2 regions of the Lentzea sp. CA-135723 genome follow, and region 1 is predicted to be linked to the other one. Evidence: riboswitches for the same ligand, from Rfam matches in the RefSeq annotation. Region 1 holds a riboswitch; the other holds the start of a gene.
The links. A riboswitch is a leader RNA that binds a small molecule or an ion and turns the genes downstream of it on or off. The one in region 1 is predicted to bind glycine.
Positions count from the first base shown of each region.

Region 2: another riboswitch for glycine. It lies ahead of gcvH (glycine cleavage system protein GcvH); the one in region 1 lies ahead of gcvT (glycine cleavage system aminomethyltransferase GcvT).

Region 1 is NZ_JBNJMK010000002.1:77,829-81,391, forward strand. It holds gene ACQEU1_RS36255 (transcriptional regulator) at 1-323, shown strand, start outside; gene ACQEU1_RS36260 (hypothetical protein) at 596-976, shown strand; gene ACQEU1_RS36265 (DUF3817 domain-containing protein) at 991-1,293, shown strand; glycine riboswitch at 1,339-1,429, shown strand; glycine riboswitch at 1,431-1,518, shown strand; gene gcvT (glycine cleavage system aminomethyltransferase GcvT) at 1,618-2,712, shown strand; gene glyA (serine hydroxymethyltransferase) at 2,726-3,563, shown strand, end outside.
Region 2 is NZ_JBNJMK010000001.1:6,811,660-6,815,222, reverse strand. It holds gene ACQEU1_RS31975 (TROVE domain-containing protein) at 1-33, shown strand, start outside; gene ACQEU1_RS31970 (winged helix-turn-helix transcriptional regulator) at 115-468, shown strand; gene ACQEU1_RS31965 (L-serine ammonia-lyase) at 470-1,834, opposite strand; gene gcvH (glycine cleavage system protein GcvH) at 1,866-2,249, opposite strand; glycine riboswitch at 2,312-2,406, opposite strand; gene ald (alanine dehydrogenase) at 2,631-3,563, shown strand, end outside.

The DNA.
Region 1 (3,563 bases):
GCTTGGTCAAGGTCGACTCGGCGGATCCGGCCTACGTGGCCGCGATGCGCAAGCGGGCGCCGGAGGCACCCGAGGCACTGCTCGCCGCCGCGGCGAGCTACTGGCAGCTCGTGGGCGACGTCGCCGAGGCCGAGCAGTGGTGGGACGCGGGCATCAGCCCGTTGGACCAGCGCGCGCTCGACTACCGCGCCGCCGGCCTCACGCCTGCCGACCTCGGAAGGCGCCTGGGACCGATGACGGTTCTCCAGCACCTCCGTCGTGGCTCCGCCGCGGCCTGGTGCGTTGCTCGTCTGCAGAGGCAGCGCCGGGACGGCGTGGCGTAAGTAGGAACGGGCTGTCGGAGGCGGCAGCCCTGTATCCACTTCGTCGAACTGGCACGCGGCTCGTGCGGGGCGCGCTCGCCGAACGTTCGTTCGCCATGTTTCTCAGCTGAGGGCCGAGGTCCTCACACCCCACGGGGTGGCCTCCTCTTCGCGGAGGCCTCGTCAGCGGTGTCGCGCGCTCGCGGAGCGCGCTCGCCGGAGCTGACATCGGAGTGTTTTCGCAGGGGGCGGCCCCCTGACCCCCGGAAGTGCTCCCAAGTAGTGTGGAGGTCGTGCGCGGCCTCCTTACTCCCCAGCGTGTGCTGATCGCGTTCGCCTGTCTGGCGGCGCTGATCGTCTGTTGCGGGCTCGCGTACTGGCAGTGGCAGCGCTTCGAGTCCGCCAGCGGCACGTTCCAGAACCTCGGGTACGTGCTCCAGTGGCCGCTGTTCGGCCTCTTCCCCCTCTTCATGGTCTGGCGGTTCCGCAAGCTCGCCCGCGAACGCCGTGACGAGGCTCTCTCACCCGAGCCGGTTGCACCCGCTCCGCGGCCGGAAAGTACGGTTGTCGCCGTCAAACCCGCGCCTGTCGAGCACTTCGACGATGACGAAGACGCGGAGCTCGCGGCCTACAACCGCATGCTCGCGGACCTCAACGCGCGGGACGGTCGTTGAGCGAAGGCGGGCAGATGAAGGGTGCGTTGACCCGGTTCAGGGTCATGGCTTACGTGGTCGGAGTCTTCCTGCTGCTCCTGGTCGTGGCGATGGTGCTCAAGTACGCCGCGGACATGGGTGGCGCGATGAAGGTCGTCGGCCCCGTGCACGGTTTCCTCTACGCCATCTACCTGGTGATTTCCGTCGACCTGGCGCTGAAGCTGCGCTGGTCCATCAAGGGCACGGCGCTGGTGCTGCTCGCCGGCACGATCCCGTTCCTGTCGTTCTGGGCGGAGCGCAAGGTGGTCGAGAAGACGGCGCAGGGCGTGCCGCTGTGACGTTTGGCCTGCTAGCGTCTGGGGCTACCAACTGAACACGGCCGTCGATGTCGCGCGGGAGAGCTCCCTTCGGTGGGAGCACCGTAGGAGCAACTCCTCCCCGGAATCTCTCAGGTACAGGTACCGCGCGACGCAGGCAACTCTGGAAAGCAGGCTCCCCGGGAGCCTCGCCCACGGTGCAAGCCACTCCGGTGGTGAAGCTCTCAGGCTCATGACAGAGGGGGAGGCTCGCTCAAGTGAGGAGTCTCCGATGGACCGTGTCATTCTTCTGATGCCTCAGCCGGCCGCGTCCGGCTCTTCGGCGCACCCTGGAGGAGCGTTCTGATGTCCCGCCTCACGCCTCTGAACGCCGAGCACGAGCAGCTCGGCGCGATGTTCACCGACTTCGCGGGCTGGCGGATGCCGCTGCGCTACTCGTCCGAGCTCGCGGAGCACCACGCCGTGCGCCAGACCGCCGGACTGTTCGACCTCACGCACATGGGTGAGATCGTGCTGACCGGACCGCAGGCCGGCGAGGCCCTCGACCACGCGCTGGTCGGGCACATCTCGGCGCTGGCCGTCGGCAAGGCCCGCTACACGATGATCACCCAGGCCGACGGCGGCGTGATCGACGACCTAATCGTCTACCGCCTCGGCGACGAGGAGTTCATGGTCGTCGCGAACGCCTCCAACGCTTCAGTGGTGGCTGAAGCACTGGTCGAGCGCGCGTCCGGGTTCGACACGGTCGTGACCGACAAGTCGACGGACTACGCGTTGATCGCGATCCAGGGCCCGAAGTCGGTCGAGATCCTGTCGGGCCTGACCGAGACGGACCTGTCGACCGTCAAGTACTACGCCTCCTACCCGTCGCAGGTCGCCGGCGTCGACGCGCTGCTCGCCCGCACCGGCTACACCGGCGAGGAGGGCTTCGAGCTGTTCGTCGCCCCCGCCGACGCTGGCGCCGTCTGGGCGGCGTTGCTGGAGGCCGGCGAGGCGCACGAGCTCAAGCCGTGCGGTCTCGGCTGCCGCGACACGCTGCGCCTCGAAGCCGGGATGCCGTTGTACGGCAACGAGCTCACCACGTCGCTGACGCCGTACCACGCCGGTCTCGGCCGCGTCGTGAAGCTCGACAAGCCCGGCGACTTCGTGGGCCGCGACGCGCTGACGAAGGTGTCGGAGTCCGATGTGGACTCGGTCCTGGTCGGGCTGAAGACCCCCGAGCGCCGGGCGCCTCGGCACGGCTACGCGGTCCTGAACGGCGACGACGTCGTGGGCGAAGTGACGTCGGGCGCGCTGTCCCCGACCCTCGGCTACTCCGTCGCCATGGCCTACGTGAACAAGGCCAGTGCCGAGCCCGGCACCCCACTGCTGGTCGACGTCCGCGGCAAGAAGCAGCCGGTCGAGGTCGTCGCACTTCCGTTCTACAAGCGCGCCAAGTAGGGAGATCTGCCAGATGTCCGACCAGTTCAACGCTTCCCTCGCGGAGTACGACCCCGAGGTGGCGCAGGCCGTGGCGGCCGAGCTGGCGCGCCAGCAGGGCACGCTCGAGATGATCGCCTCGGAGAACTTCACGCCCGTGTCGGTCCTGCAGGCCCAGGGCTCGGTGCTCACCAACAAGTACGCCGAGGGCTACCCCGGCCGTCGCTACTACGGCGGCTGCGAGCACGTGGACGTCGTCGAGCGCCTCGCCATCGAGCGGATCAAGTCGCTCTTCGGCGCGGGCTTCGCGAACGTCCAGCCGCACTCCGGCGCGCAGGCCAACGCGGCCGCCATGTTCGCGCTGCTCCAGCCCGGCGACACGATCCTGGGCCTCGACCTCGCGCACGGCGGCCACCTGACGCACGGCATGCGCATCAACTTCTCCGGCAAGCTCTACAACGTCGTGCCGTACCACGTCTCCGACGGTGACGGCCGCGTCGACATGGCCGAGGTCGAGCGCCTCGCCACCGAGCACCGCCCGAAGCTGATCGTCGCCGGCTGGTCCGCCTACCCGCGGCAGCTGGACTTCGCCGAGTTCCGCCGCATCGCGGACTCGGTCGAGGCCTACCTGATGGTCGACATGGCGCACTTCGCGGGCCTCGTCGCCGCTGGCCTGCACCCGTCGCCCGTGCCGCACGCGCACGTCACGACGACCACGACCCACAAGACCCTCGGCGGCCCGCGCGGTGGCGTGATCCTCTCCAACGAGGCCGACATCGCCAAGAAGATCAACTCGGCGGTGTTCCCCGGCCAGCAGGGCGGTCCGCTGGAGCACGTGATCGCGGCCAAGGCCGTGGCGTTCAAGCACGCCG
Region 2 (3,563 bases), on a different contig from region 1:
GAGGCAGGTCAGAACGCCACCTGGCCGTTCTAGCCGGTGTGAGAGCTCTCCCCTGACGCGGAGAGCTCTCACACTTACTATCAGTTAGCGTTCTGACCAGGTACAATTCTGCTCATGGACTACGATGTGTTCGCGAAGGCGTGCCCGTCACGTCCCACGCTGGAGCACGTCACCGGCCGGTGGGGCAGCCTGACGCTGAGCGCGCTCGACGCAGGTCCGCTGCGGTTCAACGAGCTGCGCCGCCGCGTCGACGGGGTCAGCGAGAAGATGCTCTCCCAGACGTTGCAGGCGCTGGAGCGGGACGGGCTCGTGCACCGCGAGGCGCAGCACACGAACCCGCCGCGGGTCGACTACAGCCTGACGCCGCTCGGGCGCGAGACGGCGGACAAGCTGTTGTCGTTGATCCGCCACCTGGAGGCGATGATGCCGCAGGTGCTGGACGCGCAGGCCGCGTACGACGCCCGCTGACTCAGCACTCGATGACGTTCACGGCGAGTCCGCCGCGTGCCGTCTCCTTGTACTTGACCGACATGTCCTTGCCGGTGTCCCGCATGGTCTTGATGACCTTGTCCAGCGACACGAAGTGCGAGCCGTCGCCCCGCAACGCCATCCGCACCGCCGTGATGGCCTTGATGGACGCGACGGCGTTGCGTTCGATGCACGGGATCTGCACCAGGCCGCCGATCGGGTCGCACGTCAGCCCGAGGTTGTGCTCCATGGCGATCTCGGCGGCGTTCTCGACCTGTTCGGGCGTGCCACCGAGAACCTCGGCGAGACCTCCCGCGGCCATCGAGCAGGCCGACCCGACCTCGCCCTGACACCCGACCTCGGCGCCGGAGATCGACGCGTTCTCCTTGAACAGCACGCCGATCGCGCCCGCCGTCAGCAGGAACCTGACCACGCCGTCGTCGGAAGCACCCGGCACGAACTTCGTGTAGTAGTGCAACACCGCCGGAACGATGCCGGCCGCGCCGTTGGTCGGCGCCGTGACGACGCGGCCACCGGCGGCGTTCTCCTCGTTGACCGCCAATGCAAAGAGCGTCACCCAGTCCATGACCCGCAACGGGTCGGTGACGAAGTGCTCGCTCTCCAGGCGCTTGCGCATCTCGGCGGCGCGGCGGCGGACCTTCAGGCCGCCGGGCAGCGTGCCGTGCTCGGTGCAGCCGCGTTCGACGCACTCCTGCATGACGTGCCAGATGTGCAGAAGTCCTTCCCGCACTTCGGTTTCCGTGCGCCACGACAGCTCGTTGGCCATCATGATCTCGCTGATCGACAGGCCGGTCTCGCGGCAGCGCGCGAGGAGCTGGTCGCCGGTCAGGAACGGGTGCGGCAACGGGGTCGTGTCCGGCTTGATGCGGTCGGTGCCCGACGCGTTCTCGTCGACGACGAAGCCGCCGCCGATCGAGTAGTAGACGGCGTGCTCGACCGACTTGCCACCGGAGAACGCCTCGAAGCTCATTCCGTTGGGGTGCAGCGGAAGCGACTTGCGGCGGTGCATGACGAGGTCGCGGTCGTGCGTGAACGCGATCTCGTGCGTGCCGCCGAGCCTCAGCCGGCCGCTGGAGATGATCTCCTCGACGCGTTCGGCGGCGGCGGACGGGTCGACCTCCTCCGGGAGGTTGCCCTCCAGGCCGAGGAACACGGCCTTGGGGCTGCCGTGGCCGTGGCCGGTCGCCCCGAGCGAACCGAACAGCTGGACGTGCACACGGTCCACAGTGGACAGCTGTGGGCCGAGCTTGTCGACGAACATCGCGGCCGCGCGCATCGGGCCGACCGTGTGGGAGCTGGACGGTCCGATGCCGACGGAGAACAGGTCGAAAACGCTGATCGCCACTGATCAGTCCTTCGTGGTGGGCGGAGCGGAGTCAGTCGGTCTTGGTGAGCTCGGCGTACTTGGCCGCCGTGAGCAGGTTCTCCGCCGACTCGACGCGGACCTTGAACAGCCAGCCCTCGCCGTACGGGTCGTTGTTCACGATCGCCGGGTCCTGCACGACGGCGTCGTTGACCTCGATCACCTCACCGGTCACGGGCGAGAAGAGGTCGCTGACGGACTTGGTGGACTCGAGCTCACCGCACACGGCGTTGGTGACGACCTCGGCACCGACCTCTGGCAGCTGCACGTAGACGATGTCGCCGAGCGCGTCGGCGGCGTACGCGGTGATTCCGCAGGTCAGCGGGTCCTGGGTGCCCGGCGTCCAGTCGACCCACTCGTGTTCGACGGTGTAGAGCAGGTTCTCGGGGAACTCCACGGCGACTCCTCTGGCTGTGACGGGTCAGGACAACTAGCGCCCCCTCCGCCGTGCAGAGTTGCCTACCCCGAGTGGTCTTGCTGCCTGAGAGTGTGCGGGAGCTTGCCCCTTCGGCGCCCCGACTCATGACGGTCGAGGTCTCTCCCACTCGGGTTCTGGCGCTCGCGCGCCGCGGCCGGTGTTCAGTTCTCGGCGCGAACGCTATGTGCGGCCCCCGCCGAGTGTCAACGCGGGACGGTCGAGTGGAACGCGAACAACACTCAGGTCGCTCTGTCCTATCCGAACAACCAGAGGGTTACCGGATAGTGCTAGCTGCACAGTGACATGACCTTGCGGCTGGCCCACATTATGAGATGTCGGCCATCGAACGGAGGAGTCATCGTGCGGATCGCAGTTCCCCGCGAGATCAAGAACCACGAGTACCGCGTCGCTCTCACCCCTGCCGGTGCGCACGAGCTGACCAGCCGCGGCCACGACGTCTACGTCGAGCAGGGTGCCGGTCTCGGTTCCGCGATCACGGACGAGGAGTACCTCGCCGCGGGCGCCAAGATCCTCGCGACCGCCGACGACGTGTGGGCCGAGGGCGACCTGGTCCTCAAGGTCAAGGAGCCGATCGCCGAGGAGTACCCGCGTCTCCGCGCCGGCCAGACCCTCTTCACGTACCTGCACCTCGCCGCCGACAAGCCGCTGACCGAGGCGCTGCTCGCGTCCGGCACCACGGCCATCGCCTACGAGACCGTGCAGCTGCCGAACCGCGCGCTGCCGTTGCTCGCCCCGATGTCCGAGGTCGCGGGCCGGCTCGCCCCGCAGGTCGGCGCGTTCAGCCTGATGAAGCCCTCCGGTGGCCGCGGCGTGCTGCCCGGCGGCGTCCCCGGTGTCGCCCCGGCCCGCGTGGTCGTGATCGGCGGGGGCGTGGCGGGCATCAACGCCGCCACCATCGCCGTCGGCATGGGCGCGGACGTGCAGATCCTCGACACCAACGTCGACCGCCTGCGCCAGATCGACGCCCAGTTCCAGGGCCGCCTGCGCACTCTCGCCTCGAACTCGTTCGCGATCGAGCAGGCCGTCCGCGAGGCCGACCTGGTCATCGGCGCCGTGCTCGTCCCCGGTGCCGCCGCGCCGAAGCTCGTGTCGAACGCGCTGGTCGCCGACATGAAGCCGGGTTCCGTGCTCGTCGACATCGCGATCGACCAGGGCGGTTGCTTCGAGGACTCGCGCCCGACCACGCACGCCGAGCCGACCTACGAGGTCCACAACTCGGTCTTCTACTGCGTCGCGAACATGCCGGGCGCCGTCCCGCGCACCTCGACCTAC